3 regions of the Pokkaliibacter sp. MBI-7 genome follow, and region 1 is predicted to be linked to each of the others. Evidence: predicted binding sites of a transcription regulator. Region 1 holds the regulator's gene; each other region holds the start of a gene.
The links. Region 1 encodes LexA, which represses DNA repair genes until DNA is damaged. Its sites were predicted from a motif close to TACTGTNTANNTANACAGTA; they were not measured.

Region 1 (7,200 bases):
GCGTTTCCTTGATCGGGTTGTGGGCTACATGGTTTCTCCATTGCTGTGGGCCAAAATTGCACGAGGACTGTCTGCAGGCCGTGTGCAGTCTGTAGCAGTGCGCCTTATCGTTGAGCGTGAACGTGAAATTCGTGCCTTCATCCCTGAAGAGTACTGGGAGGTTGCTGCGGATCTGAAACAGAACAAAGATCAGGTGCGCTTTCAGGTGGTCAGACAGTCTGGGGAGGCGTTCCGCCCTGTCAGTCGTGGTCAGGTTGATAAGATTCTGGCATCCCTTGGAGCTTCACAGTTCAATCTTACAGAGCGTGAGGACAAGCCAACCCAGTCCAAGCCGGGAGCGCCATTTATCACTTCTACTCTCCAACAGGCAGCGAGTACGCGTCTTGGCTTTGGGGTGAAAAAGACCATGATGCTGGCTCAGCGTTTGTATGAAGCCGGTTACATAACCTACATGCGTACAGATTCTACGAACCTGTCAGCAGAGGCTGTTGCGGGATGTCGCGACTATATTCTCAGTCAGCTTGGTAGCGAATATTTGCCAGAAACAGCGAATGTTTACTCAAGTAAGGAAGGTGCTCAGGAGGCCCATGAAGCCATACGTCCTTCCGACGTAAATCTCAAGGCAACTCAGCTTGCTGGTATGGATCGTGATGCAGAGCGCTTGTATGACCTGATTTGGCGTCAGTTCGTTGCTTGTCAGATGGTGCCAGCTAAGTACCTTAGTTCAACACTGACGGTAGTGGCGGGCGAGTTTGAATTAAAAGCTAAAGGCCGGATTCTGAAATTTGACGGCTACACCCGTGTTCTGCCTGCCGCAGGCAAAAAAGAAGAAGATGTCATTCTGCCGGACTTGCAGACTGGATCGGTCATGACGTTGCAGGAGCTGTTGCCAAGCCAGCATTTCACCAAGCCAGCACCTCGATTTACTGAAGCAAGCCTGGTCAAGGAGCTGGAGAAGCGGGGGATTGGTCGCCCATCCACTTATGCTTCTATTATTTCCACCATTCAGGAACGGGGTTATGTAGAAGTACAGAATCGTCGCTTCTATGCGGAAAAGATCGGGGATATTGTCACCGATCGTCTGGTAGAGAACTTTCCCGACTTACTTGATTACGGCTTCACGGCCAAGATGGAAGAGCGTCTGGACGATGTGGCGACCGGAAGGGAAGACTGGCGTACGCTATTGAATGTGTTCTATCGTGAGTTCTCAGCCAAACTGGATGCGGCCAACGATGATGATGGCGGTATGCGTGCTAATGCACCGACTGAGACGGATATTCCCTGCCCTAAATGCGGTCGTCCAATGATGATTCGGACAGGTACCACAGGTGTTTTTCTGGGCTGCTCAGGCTATAACCTGCCACCAAAAGAGCGCTGTAAGGGAACTATCAATTTGGTTCCTGGTGATGAGGTGGTCAGCTTAGAAGGGGATGACGAAGAGGAATCCCGTCTGCTGCGTAATAAAAAGCGTTGTCATTTATGTGGTACGGCGATGGAGAGTTACCTCATAGATGCTGATCGCAAGCTCCATGTGTGTGGTAATAATCCGGACTGCATTGGATTTGATGTCGAAAAAGGTCAATTCAAGCTCAAGGGATACGATGGTCCACTGATCGAGTGTGATAAGTGCGGCGCTGATATGCAGCTAAAAACGGGTCGATTCGGCAAGTATTTTGGGTGTACCAGCGAGAGTTGTGGTAACACTCGTAAGCTTCTGAAAAGTGGTGAAGCTGCGCCCCCCAAGATGGAACCTGTCTCAATGCCTGAGATTCGCTGCCAAAAGGTAGATGATCACTACGTACTGCGTGATGGCGCGACCGGATTATTCCTGGCGGCCAGTCAGTTCCCCAAAAATAGAGAAACTCGTGCCCCATTTATCCACGAGTTGCTACCGCATAAGGATGAAATCGATTCTAAATACCATTTCCTGTTAGATGCACCTGTAAAAGATCCGAATGGTAATCCCGCAATGGTTCGCTTTAGTCGCAAAGCTAAAGAGCAATATGTCATGACAGAAGTTGAAGGGAAGGCCACCGGGTGGAAAGCACACTATAAGGATGGTCACTGGGTAGTGGGCTAGTTGAAACTGCGGTGTGGAAACATGTCGGTTTCGGTTCATGCCTGTTTGAGTTTTTAAACTCGTTGATGGGGCGACTTTGTTGAGGCTGGGTCGACCCTCAATTTATTAGTACTGCCTACTTATAATATCCTTGGTAGGGTTTCGCTATATTCTTCATGACAAGTTTCTAGTGCTTCCCTCTCTCTATTACCATCTAACGTCATAAGTTGAGGTCGTGATCATGAGCCCGCTCTATGCCAGCAGGACCAATAAGAAATTATATTTTGCACGTCTGCATCTGGATGCTCTTGTCCAGGCTGGTAATTCTACGAGTTGGGATAAACACGCTTTAATCGAGTCATTTCATGAATCCGTTTTGTTTCATCTCTACGGTGCTTATCATGCCTTTCTGAGGGAGATTGCTCAGGGCTATAAGCTCCCAGCGGAGCAGGTAAGATCTGCTTTGGATTTGCATGATTTACTCGAGCAGCGAGGTTATGAAGGGCCAGAGTATGCTTATATTCAGCAGTTACTGGGTGAGTCAGATAGCTGGTTAAGTATGCTCATTGCTGAATATCAAGGCTGCTGGCGTGCGGTTGATAAGGCTGCTACAGATCAGCCTTCCAGCAGTTCCGAAATACACATCGTCCAGCTGTCAGCCAATCACGCTGAAGACGGGTACAGATACGAGCAGTTAGCAACATGGTTGCAGGCATTGAAGGCGTTGGTTGAGCAGGGGCGCGAGCAGCTCGCTGAGTGGTAAGGTTGGTCGTATTTGCTCATAGCCTTGAGGTTATGGTCCTGGCTGTTGCGGCTTACAGAGCGTTGGTTTTCCTAAGATTCAGTCTCACCGTTTAATAGACTCAATGAATGGGTGAGCTTCATGTTGGAGTTTTGGATAAGTGAGTGAGAAGTTAGCCAGCTTGCTGGAAAATACAAAAGTATTGGAAATTGTTGAGCTGGAAAATGGGGAAATGTTGCTGCAGCTTCATGATGAAGATGAGGTTTTACCTCTAATCAAACTTCAGGTAGTGAGTGAGATGCGTGATTTTCTGGGTGAGCAATACCTGGAAATGGCCAGAGGAATGTTGTCATCAGGCGTACAAGCGTTGACTGAGAAGTTAGCGGAAAGGCAGTCTGCAGAAGTTGATTCGGAAGCGCCTCGCATATTGCATTAAGGTCGGAGCGGCTAAGCGCTTTGTGACGGGCTTGGTGGCTTGTTTGCTGAAGAGCTGTGCAGAATTAGATAGTGCCTCTATGCTGGCTAAGCCCACTGCCAAACATATGAGGCTTTTTAACTAGTTAAAGACGTCACTTATTTATTCTCATAAATCATCAAGCTAACGTCTAAGTTACTGATGAGTCTTACGTGGCATGCTTTTCATTAGGTTATGTGACATGCATCGCTCAGAACGAATCCATCTGTCCGAGTCACCGTCTTCAGTTGTCATTAAATGCCATTCACACGTTTATACAGGTGTTTAGCTGATTTAACGGGTGCGAATCAAAATGCAATGGCTGTCACCATCAAGAGCTGCTTGCTCCAAACCTTCATATTCCGCTGATGAAATTTCCTTTTCCGGCCAGTTGACAACAAGGTGGCAGTTTCCTTGGCGCAATGCTCGACGACTAAGATTGTAGACGTCATGGCCGCGACATGGTTTCAGCAGAATGCATTTGTTGAGGTCGATACCGACTGTGAGCAGCCAGTCCTTTTCCAGATTATTCGGGGGAGCTACCCAGGTAAACCAGCGGTCATCCACATTAAGCTGTGCCAGCATCGGCAGCAACCATAGTTCTTTGCCATCTCTCTGCTGATTTACCACGACTTCAGTTATACCTGCTTGGTTATGATTACCAGAGTATTCTGTGGTAGGTGGTAACGTCCGGATGTTGGCAATATGGTCTAGCTGCAATATTGAAGTGGCACGAGTATGGGATGACAGCATGGTTTAATTTCCTCTGCGAATGACGCCTACACCTAAACCTTCGATCACCAGTTCTTCAGTGGTGAGGTCTAACTCTATGGGAGAAAAGTCTGGGTTTTCAGCAATGAGTTGTACTGAGTGTCCATTGCGCTCAAAACGCTTTACGGTCACATCATCACCAATTCGAGCTACAACGATCTGCCCATTGCGGACATCCTGAGTGCGATGTACTGCGAGTAGATCACCATCAAGAATTCCAGCATCGCGCATGCTCATACCTTGAACGCGTAACAAGTAATCTGCTTTGGGGGAAAAGAAATCAGGTGGGACCTGGCAACGGTCAGATATATGTTCCTGAGCAAGAATAGGGCTGCCCGCTGCGACGCGACCGACTATAGGTAAGCCAGTCTCTTCCTCGGTTGAGGATTCATCATTGGCAGAGCCTGAATCGCTTGGAATGCGAATGCCGCGTGAGGCGCCAGCGATAATTTCGATTGCGCCTTTTCGAGCCAGGGCTTTCAGGTGCTCTTCTGCCGCGTTAGGAGAACGGAAGCCAAGCTCTCGTGCCAGGTCGGCGCGCGTTGGAGGAAAGCCAGTGCTTTCAATATACCGGCGAATGCACTCAAGAACTTCTGATTGGCGATGCGTTAGCTTAATCATTGTGATTTTATCTGTCTGTTTATACAGTATCTGTGATTATATACAGTCATCTCATGTTGTAAATCCAAAAGATGAAAATCTGACCAGCTCTGTTGGCTTGTAGTAGCACTGGTGGCAACGGACATACAAAGGGATTACCTATACAATGCTGGCGGAATGAGCCAGTCAGAATTGCGGAAGATGTTGCATGTTAGAAGAAAGCCATAAAGAGGCTATCCAGCAAGCCTATCGAGCTTATCTAGGGGCAAAATCTCTTCGACCCAGGCTTGGTCAGAGGCAGATGATTGGAACTATTGCGCGTACTTTTGGAGAGATCGAGCAAGATTCTGAGCATAACCGCATTGGTGGTCGGCACCTTTGCGTTATAGAGGCGGGCACTGGAACAGGGAAGACAGTCGCCTACTTGCTTGCTACCCTGCCGCTGGCAAAAGTATGGAAAAAGCAGGTTGTTGTATCTACTGCAACAGTTGCTCTGCAGGAGCAGATAACGCAAAAAGATCTGCCGGACTTGAAAGCTAATGGTGGTATGCAGTTTTCCTACGCTCTGGCGAAAGGCAGGGGGCGCTATCTCTGTCCAAGTAAGCTGGAGCGTCTGACAGGAGCGACAAGCGACCCGACGTTGGCATTGTTTGAACAGGATGCTCTGAACAATAAAGATGCAGAGGGTGAGGATTGGCAAAGTCTGATGCAGGTCTGGTCATCTGGTCAATGGAACGGTGACAAAGATAATTTACCCAACCCGTTGCCAGACAGCAGTTGGAGTAAGCTCACGACTGATCATCAGCAATGCACTCGCCATCGTTGCCAGTTTTTTAGTCAGTGTCCATTTTATCGTGCCCGACAGGAGCTTGAGGACGCAGATTGTATCGTCGCAAATCATGACTTGGTGCTGGCAGATCTCTCCTTGGGAGGGGGGGTCATTTTACCTGCTCCAGCCAAGACCATTTATGTATTTGATGAAGGCCATCATTTGCCTGACAAGGCGCTTGGGCACTTTACTTTTGCGATGGCTGTGCGCTCAACCGATCGATGGTTGAAGCAGCTGAACAAAAATATGGCATCAATGGCTGCGCAGTTAAGACTGACAGGCGATATGGTCAAGGCTGTGGAGCAGATTCCTTCCGAAGTGAGAACCCTTGAGCAGGGTTTGCTATACCTTAATGAATTGATTGGCAGCACTGTTACGTGGGGTGATGATAGCGAGTACAGCTCTAATGTATACCGTTTTGCTGAGGGGCGTGTGCCGGAAGAGCTGCGTGGCTTATGTGATCAGTTACGGCAAGGTTGGGGCGCACTGCAAAGTCTCGTTGATAAACTGAGTCGCGGCATTCAGCAGGCGATGGGTGGGGAATATCCTGATATATCTGCCAAGGAAGCTGAGGCCTGGTTCCCTATCATTGGGCAGATGCTTGCGCGTATTCAGGAGGCTCGGGCGCTGTGCACGAGTTACAGCGAGCATGATGCAGAAGGCGCTGTGCCATTGGCTCGGTGGGCAGAGAAGCTCGACTATCAGGATATATTGGATACTAATTTATGCTCCAGTCCGATACTGGCGGCAGAGCGTTTACGTCAGGTGCTGTGGAATAGATGTTTTGGCGCTGTAATATGCTCAGCAACATTAACAGCATTAAACAGGTTTGATCGCATTATGATGCGCGCCGGCTTGCCAAGTGATGCAGCTTATGAGCGAGTGCAGAGCCCATTTAATCATGGTGATGCTGCTGAGCTGTGGGTTCCTCTCATGCGTAATGAACCTACGCGAGCGCAGGAGCATACCGCCGAGCTGGTCGAGTGGCTGAAGCAAAACCTCAACCTGAATGAAGGGTCGCTAGTGCTATTCAGCTCTCGCAGGCAAATGGAAGAGGTGCTGGAAAAAATCGGCAAGCCCTGGGCTGATCTGATCCTTGCCCAAGGTACTTACAGCAAGCAGGAAGTCTTGAGGTTACATCGCGAAAACCTGGATGAGGGGCGAGGTAGTATTTTATTTGGGTTAGCTTCTTTCGCAGAAGGTATTGATCTGCCGGGAAAATACCTGACTCATGTTATCATTGCCAAAATTCCGTTTGCGGTGCCTGATAGCCCTGTTGAGGCTGGCCTGGCTGAATGGATTGAAAAGCGGGGTGGCAACCCCTTCATGGAGATCAGTATGCCTGATGCCAGTATTCGACTTGTGCAGGCTGCGGGAAGGCTCTTGCGCTCGGAGCAGGATACTGGCCGTATTACATTGCTTGATCGCCGGGTTGTCTCCAAAAGATACGGAAAGGCATTGCTGGATTCACTGCCCCCATTTCGTCGTCGAATAGATTAATGAATTAGTGCCTACCAGAGAGGATTTGATGCAAGAAAACAACGTGCGTGAGGCTGAAAAGCTCGACAGTGGGGCTGTGACCCAGTCTGAAGGCGAACGTGACCGTGGCGAGCGAAAGGCGTCTGGTCGTTCTAGTTCTCGTGGTCGTAATAACAAGTCTCGTCGACGTACGGATGGACGACGTAAACCCGCTTCAGAGCGTCTTGACCAGCGTGATGGTGACGAGAGCGACTCTGAGATAGAGG
Region 2 (7,200 bases), on a different contig from region 1:
CAGCAGCAGGCGCAGGCTGGCCAGCTCCATACGCTGGGCGGTCAGCGGCTGATTCAGTTCGTGCGCCAGCGCAGCTGACATCTGCCCCAGTGCGGCCAGCTTGGCGGCCTGCACCAGCCCATTCTGCGCGGTGCGCAGCGCGGCAGTGCGCTGCTCGACCAGCTGTTCCAGATCGGCCTGACTGCGTTGACGCAGCAAATACAGACGCCGTCGCTGCTGCAACCACAGCAGCAGAAACACCAGACTCAGCCAGGCCCCGGCTGCCGCCAGCCGTGCTGCGGTGACACCGGTAAGGCCGGGGTTCGGGTCACGCAGCAGATGCAGGGTCCAGCCGTCGTGAAGCAGCGGCTGTGACTGCCAAAGGTAGTCGCCCTGCTGGCCGTCGGGCAGACGCAGCTGCACACGCTGGCTGGACGGCCCCAGTGCCTGCTGAGTCAGCAGCTGCAAGGGTTGCAGCCTGACCTTGTCATACTGGCGGGTGGCCTGCAGCTCCTGTTCATCCCAGCTGCTCAGCGGTTTCAGGGTGCGGTAGCGCCAGTGCGGATGGTTAGCGATAAAGACGATGCCACGGGCATCGCTGACCAGCAGGATGTCCTGACTCTGCGCCCAGCTTTCTTCCAGTTCGGGAAACTCCAGTTTGACCACGATGGCGCCGAGAAAGCGGCCCTGCTCATCCATCACAGCGCTGGACAGAAAGTAACCGGGGATACCGCTGATCACGCCGACGCCATAGAAGCGGCCACTGCCGGTTTCCCGGGTTTGCAGGAAGTAGGGACGAAAGCCGTAGTTGTGATTGACGTAGCTGGTCGGCAGGCGCCAGTTACTGGCGGCGATGGCCAGACCGTCGGCGCGCATCAGTTCCAGCGTGGAAGAGTGCGCTGCGCTGTTGATGCGCTCCAGTTTGAGGTTGAGCCGCTGCTGTAACGCCGGGGTCAGGGGCTCACTGAGGGCCTGACGAATATCCGGATCAAGGGCCAGTACCGCGGGCAGACTGCGGAAGCGTTCGATCAGCGTAGTGAGCTGGCCTGCATAAAGCTGCAACTGCTCATCCAGCTGTACCGATTCCTTCTGCAGACTGGTGCGGGTCATATAGCGCCCGGCCAGATACATCACCCCCAGCATGGTCGCCAGCACCAGTGCGGTGATCAGCAGCAGAGACAGGGGGCGGCAGGGTGGAGACAGCGTCATGGGCAGTCGACTACAAAACAGGGGAGCCATAGCTTACCTGCAGCGGCAGGTGGCAGCCAGACGGAACGTATGCCATCAATTTGTCTGGGGAAAGGAGCTTTGTAAGCTGGGCTCTATTTATGCAACAAAGCTCAGATAGGCATCTAGAGTTCGCTTACTGCATCGATGTACCACCATATCGCTCTGGACAGATATGAGAAAGGAAGGCATCACCATGCTGCATACGTCATCCTTGAAAAATCTGGAAGAAGGTATACCTTTTGGATGATGTGTAGTTGCTTTAAATACCTTTTAATTACTTGCTTTTGTGTTGGTTAATTTATTTTCTCTTAAAAACAAAGTCTTACATGAATGTTTTTAAAATAAGGTTTTCTAAAAGGTATACCTTTTAATAATTGTTATGAGGTAGAAGACCTCATTAACACTCTGTTAGAGCAAAAGTGGAATTCGAGAATATATGATGGATCAGACATTGAATAAAAGAAGAATTCCGTCGGCTGCTATGCGGGCGAATCTGATTGCAAAATACAATAATAAATGTGCAATGTGCTCAATTTCTGGAGAGCAGATCCCTCTAGAAATGGCTTCGATTACGCCTCTTCATAAAGGCGGCAGCCTGACGGAGGAAAATTTCCTTCTGCTTTGCCCTAACTGCCATAGGTATATGGACATGGGGCCAAAAGAGATTGAGTTTGTAAGTTTCCTTTATCAAGTTCTTAAGGAAACTAGCCCTAATCAAAATATTCAACTCGAAGCGATAATTGGAGATACTCAAAGGGCAAGAGCAGACATTCTCATAGAGGATAGTCGGAAAGAGAAGACTCTTATTGAGTGCAAATCCAATAAAGCAATTACAAGGGGCCACAGCTCTAAAATAGTTGAACAGATTTTGGAATACGGCAAGCTTATAGGCGAATGCAAGAAAGTCCTTGCCATACCAGGTAGATTGCCAAACGAGATAAAGCAAAACTTTGAATCTAATGACATAGAGGTATGGGACGCAGACTATCTCATTAGGAATTTCAAAGCGGGTATACAAAAGGCTGATAGCAGCTACTTCAAAATGCTTTTAACTGCCATCGCTGGAGAGCAAGAAGGTAGTAGAGATCAAGATTTGCTCGGAAAGTTAAAGGCATGTAATCCGGGTCGTAAAGATTGCTACATATATCAGAGCCTCATTGGCGAAATCATAGAAGAACTATTTTGCCCTCCTCTTGATAAACCGATTCAAGAAGTTAACGATTTCACCAAGTCAAACCGAAGAGATTTCATTGTTCCCAATTATGCTACTGAAGGGTTTTGGTCATTTTTGCGCGAAAAATACTCCGCTGACTATGTTGTAGTAGATGCTAAAAACTACTCTAGAAAAGTTAGAAAGAGTGATGTCCTTCAAATCGCGAATTACCTAAAGCCTCATGGAGCGGGACTATTTGGAATAATCTTTTCTAGAAATGGCGGTGACTCTGCTGGTTGTTTGCACACCATTCGAGAACAGTGGATGGTACATCAAAAACTGATTCTTGTACTTGATGATACTGATGTAGAAAATATGCTTTTATCATCTGGCGGGGCCGCAGACTTAATCGGAGCAAAAATTGAAGAATTCAGGCTTTCTATGTAAATACTCTAAAAAAGCGCTGTTGTCGGACTGGTTTTTCGCTGCGCTACAAACCAGTCGCAAAGCACGGCGTTATAAGCGCTAATTAGGACGCTCGTAAGCTCACGCCTATTACGTGAGCGTTATATTTTACCAGAGAGGTATTGTATGGAATTAGGTACTTGGTTGCTTTATGTAAGTGTTATAGGGATATTGATATTCAGCCCAGGCCCATCAGCCTTATTATGTATATCTGAAGGCGTGAAATATGGAAATAGGAAAACGATTCCAACTATTCTTGGAGGTGCTGTTGCAGCTCTTGTCTTGATGTCTATTTCTGCTATTGGGCTTGGGGCTATTTTAGTTGCATCTAAGACTTTGTTTTTTGTTATTAAACTCGTGGGAGCATTTTATCTTATCTATTTAGGTTGGACATCTTGGAAAGAAGGATCAATTAAAGTTGAAACACATCTGGTTAATGAAAAACATCTAATCGATTATTCATTCTATTCTCTGTTTAGAAAGGGCTTTTTTGTAGGTATCAGTAACCCTAAAGATTTAATTTTCTTTATTGCGCTATTTCCTGGCTTTATGAATGCAGACTTACCTCCGCTAGAGCAATACTCTGTACTTGCATGTACTTGGTTTGTGATCGATTGTACATCCATGTTTATGTATGCTGGACTTGGTTCAAAAATTGGTCCTTGGCTATCCAGAACTAACACATTGAATTTAGTCAACCGCACTGTAGGAAGTTTATTTATAGTGCTAGGTGGCGCACTAGCGATTTCAACGGGACTGAGTAAAAAAATATAACAAGGCAATCAAAACGGACGCATTAAGGTTGGTCACGGTTTTTGCCAAAAGCAAAAGGTGGCAAAAACAGCACCAACCCACGTGCCATTTATTGCGGCGTTAGGAGTAAAGATGTCAGACGACAATTCGACTTCATGAGTTAATCTTGGATACTTATCCAAGCCTGTGGGCATTTCGACTCAAAAAGTTTTATCCGTTATTGGTGGATTTTTTGAACCATGACAAATAAAACGTGTCGCCAAGGCTGAAGCTGAAGCCAGTCTCATAAAAGAAAAGTCTGAAATTACTGAAATTCATCATCGTGCGATGCACTGGTTTGTTAAGAAAAAAGCAAATCGACAAGAAAATATGGAGGAAATGACAGACTCAGTTGTTAAAAAAATCCCCACAAAGACGGTGTAATTCCTTGGCTAAGGGTGACTTACAGGAAATACATTGGCATAGCCTGAGTATGCCCCTGACAACGTTCTTTGCCTCCCCATTCATTCGACACTGGCTGTAAATACAGTATGCTAACGGGCACTCTGAACTGTTCGCCCTGACGAACCGTACACTGACCCCAGCGAGAATACAGCGAGAGAGTAGTGCGATGGATGTTTCCCACCTGATTGACCGTCTTAACCCTCCCCAGCGTGAGGCCGTGTCGGCGCCGCTGCAAAGCCGGCTGGTGCTGGCCGGGGCCGGTAGCGGCAAGACCCGGGTGCTGGTACATCGCATTGCCTGGCTGATTCAGGTCGAGCAGATTTCTCCTTATGCCATCATGGCGGTGACCTTCACCAACAAGGCCGCCAAGGAAATGCGCAGCCGTATTGAAGCGCTGCTGGGCCTGACCCCGCGTGGTATGTGGGTCGGCACCTTCCACGGTCTGGCGCACCGCCTGTTGCGTGCCCATCACCGCGAAGCCAACCTGCCGGAAAACTTCCAGATTCTCGACAGTGATGACCAGTTGCGACTGGTCAAACGGATCTGCCGTGAGCTGAATCTGGATGAAAAGCGCTGGGACCCGAAAGAGCTGACCTGGTTTATCAACGCGCAGAAGGATGAAGGCCTGCGGCCACAGCATCTGGACAGCTACGGCGACAGCAGCTGGCAGACCCGCATCGACGTCTACAAAGCTTATGAAGAAGCCTGCCAGCGCGGCGGCATGGTGGACTTCGGCGAATTGCTGCTGCGCTCCCATGAGCTGTGGCTGAACCAGCCGGTGTTACTGCGCCATTATCAGCAGCGTTTTCAGGCCCTGCTGGTGGACGAGTTTCAGGACACCAACAAGATCCAGTACGCCTGGCTGCGGATGCTGGCCGGTGACCGCATGCCGGTGATGGCGGTGGGTGATGATGACCAGTCCATCTACGGCTGGCGTGGTGCTCGTATCGAGAATATCCAGAACTTCACCAGCGACTTCCCCGGCACCGAGATTATCCGGCTGGAGCAGAACTACCGCTCCACCGATACCATTCTGCAGGCGGCCAACGCGCTGATTGCCAACAATCAGGGGCGGATGGGCAAGCAGCTGTGGACCGACAGCGGCGAAGGCGAAAAGATTGCCGTCTACAGTGCGTTTAACGAACAGGAAGAAGCACGCTTTATCGTCGAACAGGCGGAAAAGTGGGCTGATCAGGGCGGTATGCGACAGGAAGTGGCGATACTGTACCGCTCCAACGCCCAGTCCCGGGTACTGGAGGAAGCGCTGGTGCGTGCTGGCGTGCCCTATCGTATCTACGGTGGCCAGCGCTTCTATGACCGTCTGGAAATCCGCAATGCGCTGGCCTATCTGCGACTGATGCAGAACCGTCATGACGATGCGGCGATGGAGCGGGTCATCAATGTGCCGACCCGTGGTATTGGCAGCAAGACGCTGGAAACCGTGCGTGATTATGCGCGCCAGCAGCAGGTGTCGTTATGGCAGGCGTCAGTGGAGGCCATCGAGCGCCGTCTGCTCAGTGGCCGCGCCGCCGGTGCGCTGTTGCCCTTTATCGAGCTGATCAATCAGCTGCAGCGTGACAGTGAAAATCTGGCCATGGCTGACACCATCGCCCTGATGCTGCAGCACAGCGGGCTGGTTGAGCATCACGAGAAAGACAAGGACAAGGGCGAGGCGCGCGCGGAGAACTTGCAGGAGCTGGTCAACGCGGCGCGGCAGTTCGAGCAGAGCTGGTCGCCGGATGAGGAAGATGAGGAGGCCGGGCTGACCGATGTGCTGGCCGCCTTTATCGATCAGGCAGCGCTGGATGCCGGCGATGCCCAGGCGGCGGAGTTCAGCGATTGCGTGCAGCTGATGACCCTGCACTCGGCCAAGGGGCTGGAGTTCCCGCTGGTATTCATGGCCGGGCTGGAAGAGAGCCTGTTCCCTCATTCCATGTCGATGGAAGACCCGCAGGGCCTCGAGGAAGAGCGCCGTCTCTGCTATGTCGGTATCACCCGGGCGCGGCAGAAGCTGTTTATGACCTGGGCCGAGTCACGCCGTTTCTATGGTCAGGAAGAGCGCCGCACTCATTCCCGCTTCCTGCGTGAAATCCCCGAACAGCTGCTGGAAGAAGTACGGCTGGGGGCCAGCATCCGCCGCCCGCTGTCGTTCCAGCGCCCGACGTCACCAAGCTTTGCTGAGGCTGAAGTACCGGCGACCGAGTTCTATCTTGGCCAGCGCGTTATCCACAGCACCTTTGGCGAAGGCATTCTGACCAATTTCGAGGGACAGGGCCCGAAGGCGCGAGTGGAAGTGAATTTCGATGATGTCGGCAGCAAGTGGCTGATCCTGTCGATGGCCAAACTGCAGGCGCTATAACCCGGCAGTGCTCTATCCCTGCATGAGCTATAGCAAAGCATTCACCCACTGAGCCGGTTTCGCCGTCGCTCAGTGCCTTTACGACCGGTCCCGCCATGGGGCGAGATCGGTCATTTATCAGAGCAGACTCAGGCGTCGCCGCTTTCCGCTGCGGTATGACTCATGCGCTGCCATTCCCGCCACTCCTCCAGCTCCATGAGCAGTCGTGCCTTTTCGCTGGCTGTCAGTGCCGTCCAGTGGCGCTGTTGCAGCCCGGCCGCCATAGCCCACAGCAGGTTAAGGCTGACCTTCATGCCAGCCTGCTCAAGCCGGTAATAAACGCCCACCGCACCCAGCCCGGCAATTTGTTCTGCCTGCGTGATGCCGATGGCGGCCAGCAGAGCCGCGGATTTGGGGCCGAGATTGGGCAGCAGGGTCATGCTCAGTGACGACCGATAAAGAGCCAGTAGGCCAGACATAGCAACAGGCCGATGACCCCCAGATAACCACTCCACAGGCTGCGCTTTGCCGACGCGCTGGCCACCTGCGGAAAGCCGCAGCGGGCACAATAGTCGGGCGGAGTCAGTGGTGCATGAGCGGTTGCACTGGCCTCCTCGCTGACGACGGGCTGATACGGGGTATGGCAGCGTTCACAGGCGTTGGGTTCTCCGCGCTGGTAGTACTGCCAGGCCTGCCAGAGCAGCAGGCCGATAATCACCAGCGTCCAGGTGCTGTGGAAAAAGTACAGGGCAGCCAGTGCCAGCAAGGCGCCCAGTGCCCATAGTTTGCGATTGAGCAGTTCGGTGATCTGGCCGCCATCCAGTGGTGGCAGCGGGAT
Region 3 (7,200 bases), on a different contig from region 1:
GTGGCATATGCTTTGCCCACTGATCAAATGATCATTCCTCTGCAAATTGAGGAAGGTTGCAGCCTTTACCAGGCTGTAGTGCAGTCGGGCATCGTAGATTACTACCCGGAAATTGATCCTGAAACTCAACCCATGGGTATCTTCGGGAAAGCGGTGCGTAATCCAAAGCAGCAGGCCCTGCGCGAAGGAGAGCGGGTTGAATTATATCGGCCACTTAAAGTAGATCCGAAGCAGGCACGTGCTAATCGCGCAGCTAAGGCCAAGGCTGGTCGGGCAGACTAAACATTGTGGTAGTGTAAGTCGGCAGTGGGCTATAAAAGGGATTGTTGAAGTTAACGTAAATTGGGGCTGATCAGTAGGCAGAAGCTGCCGACTGATCAGGCTTATATCGCTACTACTGGGCTTTGTCTGCCGTGGTCGGGTCGCTCTCAGCAGGTGCACCTGGGCGCATATCCCCCTGTACGTTGGCTAGCTTGTCGTTCTGGAAGTATAGGCTGATAGTTTTGCTCTCCAGTTCGCCATCGGCTTTTTCAAGGCGATAGAGATAGTCCCAGCGCTGCTGATTGAAAGTGTCCACCAGTAATGGCGTGCCAAGCACGTAGCGCACTTGCGCTTTGGTCATACCAGGCTTGAGCTGGTTGAGCATGTCCTGAGTAACCAGGTTGCCCTGCTGGACTTCAATGCGGTGAATGCCCGGGAAATATGAACAGGCACCTAGAAGCAAGGAGCAGCTTAAAATGAGTGCTTTTTGCATTGCCTAATGACTTCCAATATCTTCGTTGGCACGGAATAATACATGATGTTGCCACCTACTGCGAAGAGCACAGAGAATTTGCTTATGGCATTAGAAAATCAAGAGCTGCGCAAAGCCGGCCTGAAGATCACTCTCCCGCGCGTCAAGATCTATCAGATCCTGGAGCAGGCTGGTGAGCAGGACCACTGGAGTGCAGAAGATATCTATCGGATTCTGATGGAGCAGGGTGAGGATGTTGGCTTGGCCACCGTTTATCGCGTGCTGACTCAGTTCGAAGCTGCAGGTTTGGTGGTACGTCATCATTTTGAAGGCGGCCACTCGGTATTCGAACTGTCATCGGATGATAAACATGACCATATCGTTTGCGTGAAATCAGGTGTTGTACGTGAGTTTTCTGACCCTGTTATCAACAAACGCCTTCAGGAAATTGCCGAAGAAAACGGCTTTATCCTGACTGATCGGACTATCTACCTGTATGGCATCTATAAAGATGCTGATAAGGAAAGGAAGATCTGATCCCTGTCTACAAGCGTATTCATCTATAATGACTGCGTTTAACTAAAAAGCCTGCATATGCAGGCTTTTTCATTTCTTCAGAGACGTTATGCGCGCCTCGCTTTACTGAAGAACTCAGTGTGGAAGCTGGTTGAGCATTGCTTCAGCATGAGCCCGGGCATGATGGGAAAGCTCAGAGCCACCCAGCATGCGGGCAATTTCGTCTACCCGCTGGTTATCACTGAGGCGATGAATGCGAGAGTGGGTCAGACCTTGGCGAACTTCTTTGCTGACAAACAGGTGATGATGGGCCTGAGCGGCAACTTGAGGCTGATGGGTAACGCACATGACCTGCACCCGGTCCCCCAGCTGGCGTAGCAGCTTGCCAACCACTTCCGCAACAGCGCCGCCAATTCCGACATCCACCTCATCAAAAATCAGGGTAGGCATGGTACTGGCGTGCGCGGCTACGACCTGAATGGCTAGGCTGATTCGTGACAATTCTCCACCAGAGGCCACTTTATGTAGTGCGCGTGGTGGTTGGCCAGGGTTGGCGCTTAACAGAAACTCGACCTGATCAATACCCTTGGCATTATATTGTGCCGTTTCCAGACGGCTGATCTGAGCAATAAAACGGCTATGTGGCATGCTCAGTGCCCGTAACTGCTCCACTACCTGGTTGCTCAGCTGTTCTGCTGCTTGTTGGCGCTGTGCACTGAGTTTCTCGGCCAGCATCAGGTAATGCTCAAAATGAGTTGCTACATCTGCCTCCAGGGCGGCTAACTGGTCATCATCAATATTGAGATCTGCCAGCTCTGCTTCCAGCTGCTGTTGAAATGCTGGAATCCCATATGGATCAATGCGATGTTTTCGGGCAAGGGAATAAATCAGATGCAGTCGCTCATCCACATCCTGCAACCGTTCCGGGCTGATTTCACACTGATCCAGACCGTGCTGAAGCGAGTTCAGCGCTTCATCCAATTGAATGGCGGCACTATCAAGTAACGTGTCGACTTCATCCAGAGTCGCGCGTGGTAACTGCATCTGATTGAGCAATGAACGGCATCGACGTAACTGATCCTGCAGGTTCTCGTCGCCATCGCGGGTAAGCTCGACAAGTTGTTGGCCTAAACGCAGGTTATATTCGGCATTGGCAAGGATTTTCTGCTCCTGCTCCAGTTCCTCGAGCTCGCCATGGCGCACATTCAGCTGTTGAAGCTCCTCTACCTGATAACTCAATAGTTGTACCTTCGCTTGATCTTCTTTACTGCGCTCTTGCACCGTCTGCCAGTGCTGCAAGCGCTTTTGCCAGCTTTTAAATGACAGGCCAACTGCCGTCGTTGTTTCTGTCAGCTGTGCATAATCATCGAGAAAGTACTGATGAGTATGGGGGTTTAGTAGTTTCTGGTGAGCATGCTGACCGTGGATTTCCAGCAGATGTTCACCCAGCTGACGTAATTCCTGTAAATTGCATGGCTGGCCGTTGATCCAGGCGCGTGATCTGCCCTCAGCGCTGATAGTGCGGCGTAAGATACATTGATGATCCTGCAGCATGTCACGTTCTGCCAGCCATTCCTGTGCCTGGGGAATGGCTTGAATATCAAAGCAGGCGCTTATATCTGCTTTGTCACTTCCATGCCGGACACAGCCAGCATCGCCACGATCCCCCAGTGCCAGAGCCAATGCGTCCAGCATGATGGACTTGCCTGCACCGGTCTCGCCGCTGACGGCAAGCATACCGCCTGGAAGCTCGAGATCCAGGTGTTCAACAATAGCAACGTTGCGAATGGTAAGTTGGCAGAGCATGACGTTTCCCCGTCATAGACTGGTTTTATATCCAGTAGTTTATCCGGCTTTTCATCCAGTGCAATGGCTTTTTGCTGACATTTTAAACAGTGTGGTGACTTGAAAGTGCTCTGATCGTTCCCATATTGCTGCCCAACTTGTTCCCCTGCCTACCCGGTGGGGCACCAAGGCAATGACTTGCCGGTGATGAATAAACAAAGATTGTTGAGACTTAACCAACAGCTTAAGAGGATTGGCCCATGGCGAACCACGAGAACACTGCACCTGAGCAGGACGAAGTGAAGGACACTATTGCAGAAGAGCAGTGTGACGCTGGGCAGACTGCAGATGCTGAACCTGGTATTGAGGCGCTGCAGAGCGAAGTCGACCAGCTGAAGCAGCAGCTCAATGACGCACGTGAACAGGCGCTGCGTGCGCAGGCAGAAATGCAGAATAGCCGCCGTCGCGCGGAGCAGGATGTGGAAAAGGCACATCGTTATGCGCTGGAAAAATTTGCTGGTGAGCTGCTTCCCATCGTCGACAATCTGGAGCGCGCTATTCAGTCGTCCCAAGGGGACAGCGAGCATCTGCTGGCTGTACGTGAAGGGGTGGAAATGACCCTCGATCTGTTTGTCAAAACATTGGAAAAGTTCAACGTCGGTACTGTGCATCCTGTGGGCGAAGACTTTAATCCAGATTTGCACCAGGCGGTGACCATGATTCCGCACCCGGAAATGGATGCGAACAAGGTCGTTGATGTCATGATGAAAGGCTATACCCTCAATGGTCGCCTGCTGCGCCCTGCGATGGTGGTGGTTTCTAAAGGCAAGGCCTGAAGTCATTAAAAAAGTAAGGTGTGGACTTGAAATAACTGAAAGCGGACCAACCTTACAAGCCAAGCTGATTTAGGGAGCAAGGTGCTCCCCTGAGACTGAATTCTGAGGTTTGAATACTATGGGCAAAATTATTGGTATCGACTTGGGAACCACCAACTCCTGCGTGGCCGTACTGGAGGGGGATAAGGTTCGCGTTATTGAAAACGCTGAAGGCGCGCGTACTACGCCTTCTATCGTCGCTTATGCTGACGACAGCGAAGTGTTGGTTGGTCAGCCTGCCAAACGCCAGGCCGTTACCAATCCTCATAACACTCTGTATGCAGTTAAGCGTCTGATCGGTCGCAAGTTTGCTGATGATGTCGTGCAGAAAGACATCAAGATGGTGCCTTACAAAATTGTTGGCGCTGACAACGGTGATGCCTGGGTAGAAGCCAAAGGTAAGAAAATGGCTCCTCCGCAGGTATCTGCTGAAGTACTGAAGAAAATGAAAAAGACCGCTGAGGATTATCTTGGCGAAGAAGTGACCGCAGCGGTTATTACCGTTCCTGCTTACTTCAATGACTCTCAGCGTCAGGCTACCAAAGACGCTGGCCGCATCGCGGGTCTGGATGTCAAACGTATCATTAACGAGCCTACTGCCGCTGCACTGGCATACGGTATGGACAAGAAAGGCGGCGACTCCAAGATCGCTGTCTATGACTTGGGTGGTGGTACTTTCGATATCTCTATCATTGAGATTGCCGATGTCGATGGCGAAAAGCAGTTTGAAGTACTTTCTACCAATGGTGACACCTTCCTGGGTGGTGAAGACTTTGACCTGGCGCTGATCGACTATCTGGCCAGCGAGTTCAAAAAGGAAAGCAGCATTGATCTGAAGGGCGATCCTCTGGCCATGCAGCGTCTGAAAGAGGCTGCGGAAAAGGCTAAGATTGAACTGTCTTCTGCTCAGCAGACTGACGTTAACTTGCCTTACATCACTGCTGACGCAACAGGTCCCAAGCACCTGAACATCAAGGTGACTCGTGCCAAGCTGGAATCCCTGGTTGAGGATCTGGTGCAGCGTTCACTGGAGCCCTGCCGTATCGCGTTGAATGATGCTGGTCTGAAGCCTGCTGAAATCGACGAAGTTATTCTGGTGGGTGGCCAGACTCGTATGCCGATGGTGCTGGAGAAAGTGAAGGCTTTCTTTGGTAAAGAGCCACGTCGTGATGTAAACCCCGACGAAGCGGTAGCAATGGGAGCCGCCATTCAGGGCGCCGTCTTATCTGGTGATGTAAAAGACGTGCTGCTGCTGGACGTCACTCCGCTGACTCTGGGTATCGAAACCATGGGTGGCGTGATGACTCCGCTGATCGACAAGAACACCACTATTCCGACTCGCAAGTCGCAGGTGTTCTCGACTGCTGACGACAACCAGACTGCTGTAACCATTCATGTATTGCAGGGTGAGCGTAAGCAAGCTACTCAGAATAAATCGCTGGGTCGTTTCGATCTGTCTGATATTCCTCCTGCACCTCGCGGTGTACCACAGGTCGAAGTTAGCTTTGATATCGATGCCAACGGTATTTTGAACGTCTCTGCGAAGGACAAGGCCACAGGTAAAGAGCAGTCTATCGTTATCAAGGCTTCATCCGGTCTGAGTGATGAAGAGATTGAAAAGATGGTACGTGATGCTGAAGCCAATGCTGCCGAAGACAAGAAGTTTGAGGAGCTGGTGCAGGCGCGTAACGGTGCCGACGGCATGGTACACACTGCCCACAAAACTCTGAAGGATGCCGGTGATAAGGCCACTGCTGAAGAGAAAGCAAAGATTGAAGCAGCCATTAAGGCTGTGGAAGAAGCGCTGAAAGGGGATGATAAAGACGTCATCACCAGCAAAACAGAGGAACTGACCGAGGCATTGTCTGGTCTGGCGCAAAAAATGTATGCAGAAGCGGCAAGCCAGGAACAGGCTGCAGGTGGTGCTCAGGATGCTGGCGCCAAGCAGGATGATGCGGTTGACGCCGAGTTTGAAGAAGTGAAGGACGATAAGAAGTAAGAGTCTTTCACTCGTTAGCGGATTATCCACGTAATTCGCTGACAACTCGGCTTTGAAGTTGACGAAGGCGCAGGTAGACTGCGCCTTTTCCATTGGAGTCACCGGCAGTGCCGGTACAGCTAGCCAGCGAAGATCATGTCAAAACGCGATTTCTATGAAGTGCTGGGGCTGCAGCGCGATGCCTCTGAGCAGGACATCAAGAAAGCCTACCGGCGCATGGCCATGAAGTTTCATCCGGACCGTAATCCGGATGACAGTGAGGCGGAAGCCAAGTTCAAAGAAGTGAACGAGGCCTACGAAGTGTTGTCCGATGCCCAGAAAAAGGCCGCATATGATCAGTTCGGTCATGCTGGCGTTGATCCCAATGCCGCAGGCGGCTTTGGTGGGGGTGGTTTTGGTGGGGGCAGTTTCCAGGATATTTTTGGGGATGTCTTCGGCGATATTTTTGGTGGTGGCGGCGGCTTTGCCCGTGGTGGACGAGGAGGTCCTCAGCGTGGCTCGGACTTGCGTTACACCTTGGAGCTGGAGCTTGAAGAAGCTGTCAAGGGCTGTCAGAAATCCCTGACAATTCCATCTTTGTCAGAGTGCGACACTTGCCATGGCAGTGGAGCGAAAAAAGGGACTCAGCCACAGACCTGTTCTACCTGCGGTGGCGCGGGACAGATTCGTATGCAGCAGGGTTTCTTCTCTGTGCAGCAGACGTGCCCTGCCTGTCACGGCAGTGGCAAGGTAATCACTGATCCTTGTGGCGACTGCCATGGTCGTGGTCGGGTTGAAAAGACCAAGACTCTCAGCGTCAAAATTCCGGCAGGTGTTGATACTGGTGACCGTATTCGTCTTTCAGGTGAAGGCGAGGCGGGGGTGCAGGGTGGTCCGGCAGGTGATCTGTACGTACAGGTATCGGTACGTGAACATCCGATTTTTGAGCGTGATGGCAAGAATCTGTTCTGTGACGTACCGGTCAGCATCGTTGATGCTGCTCTCGGTGGTGAACTTGAAGTACCAACACTGGATGGTCGTGTCCGTCTCAAGATTCCGACGGAAACTCAGACGGGCAAGCAGTTCCGTCTGCGTGGCAAAGGCGTGGTGCCAGTCCGCGGCGGTGCAGCAGGTGACCTGATCTGCCGTATCGTGGTTGAGACTCCGGTCAATTTGACAGCGCGTCAGAAAGAGTTGCTGCAGGAGTTTCAAGCGACAATGAAGGACCAGGATGAGCGCCATGCGCCTCGTACCAAATCCTTCTTTGATGGCGTGAAGAAGTTTTTTGAAGATATGAAGTAAGCGGATGCAGT

Region 2: uvrD (DNA helicase II) is a predicted target of LexA. The motif match lies at 4,092-4,111, and genes of this name have one in related genera.
Region 3: recN (DNA repair protein RecN) is a predicted target of LexA. The motif match lies at 3,073-3,092, and genes of this name have one in related genera.

Annotation. Positions count from the first base shown of each region.
Region 1 covers NZ_JARVTG010000002.1:1,502,813-1,510,012, reverse strand. The annotation lists gene topA (type I DNA topoisomerase) at 1-2,080, shown strand, start outside; gene QCD60_RS26560 (DUF6586 family protein) at 2,301-2,822, shown strand; gene QCD60_RS26555 (hypothetical protein) at 2,962-3,237, shown strand; gene QCD60_RS26550 (SulA-like leucine-rich domain-containing protein) at 3,550-4,008, opposite strand; gene lexA (transcriptional repressor LexA) at 4,012-4,647, opposite strand; gene dinG (ATP-dependent DNA helicase DinG) at 4,835-6,955, shown strand; gene rhlB (ATP-dependent RNA helicase RhlB) at 6,984-7,200, shown strand, end outside.
Region 2 covers NZ_JARVTG010000001.1:2,231,714-2,238,913, reverse strand. The annotation lists gene QCD60_RS10060 (ATP-binding protein) at 1-1,218, opposite strand, end outside; gene QCD60_RS10055 (HNH endonuclease signature motif containing protein) at 1,646-2,809, shown strand; gene QCD60_RS10050 (LysE family translocator) at 2,954-3,601, shown strand; gene uvrD (DNA helicase II) at 4,191-6,383, shown strand; gene QCD60_RS10040 (TfoX/Sxy family protein) at 6,512-6,841, opposite strand; gene QCD60_RS10035 (site-2 protease family protein) at 6,805-7,200, opposite strand, start outside.
Region 3 covers NZ_JARVTG010000001.1:1,423,407-1,430,606, reverse strand. The annotation lists gene QCD60_RS06520 (RnfH family protein) at 1-282, shown strand, start outside; gene QCD60_RS06515 (outer membrane protein assembly factor BamE) at 395-754, opposite strand; gene fur (ferric iron uptake transcriptional regulator) at 839-1,270, shown strand; gene recN (DNA repair protein RecN) at 1,385-3,055, opposite strand; gene grpE (nucleotide exchange factor GrpE) at 3,295-3,870, shown strand; gene dnaK (molecular chaperone DnaK) at 3,989-5,908, shown strand; gene dnaJ (molecular chaperone DnaJ) at 6,044-7,189, shown strand.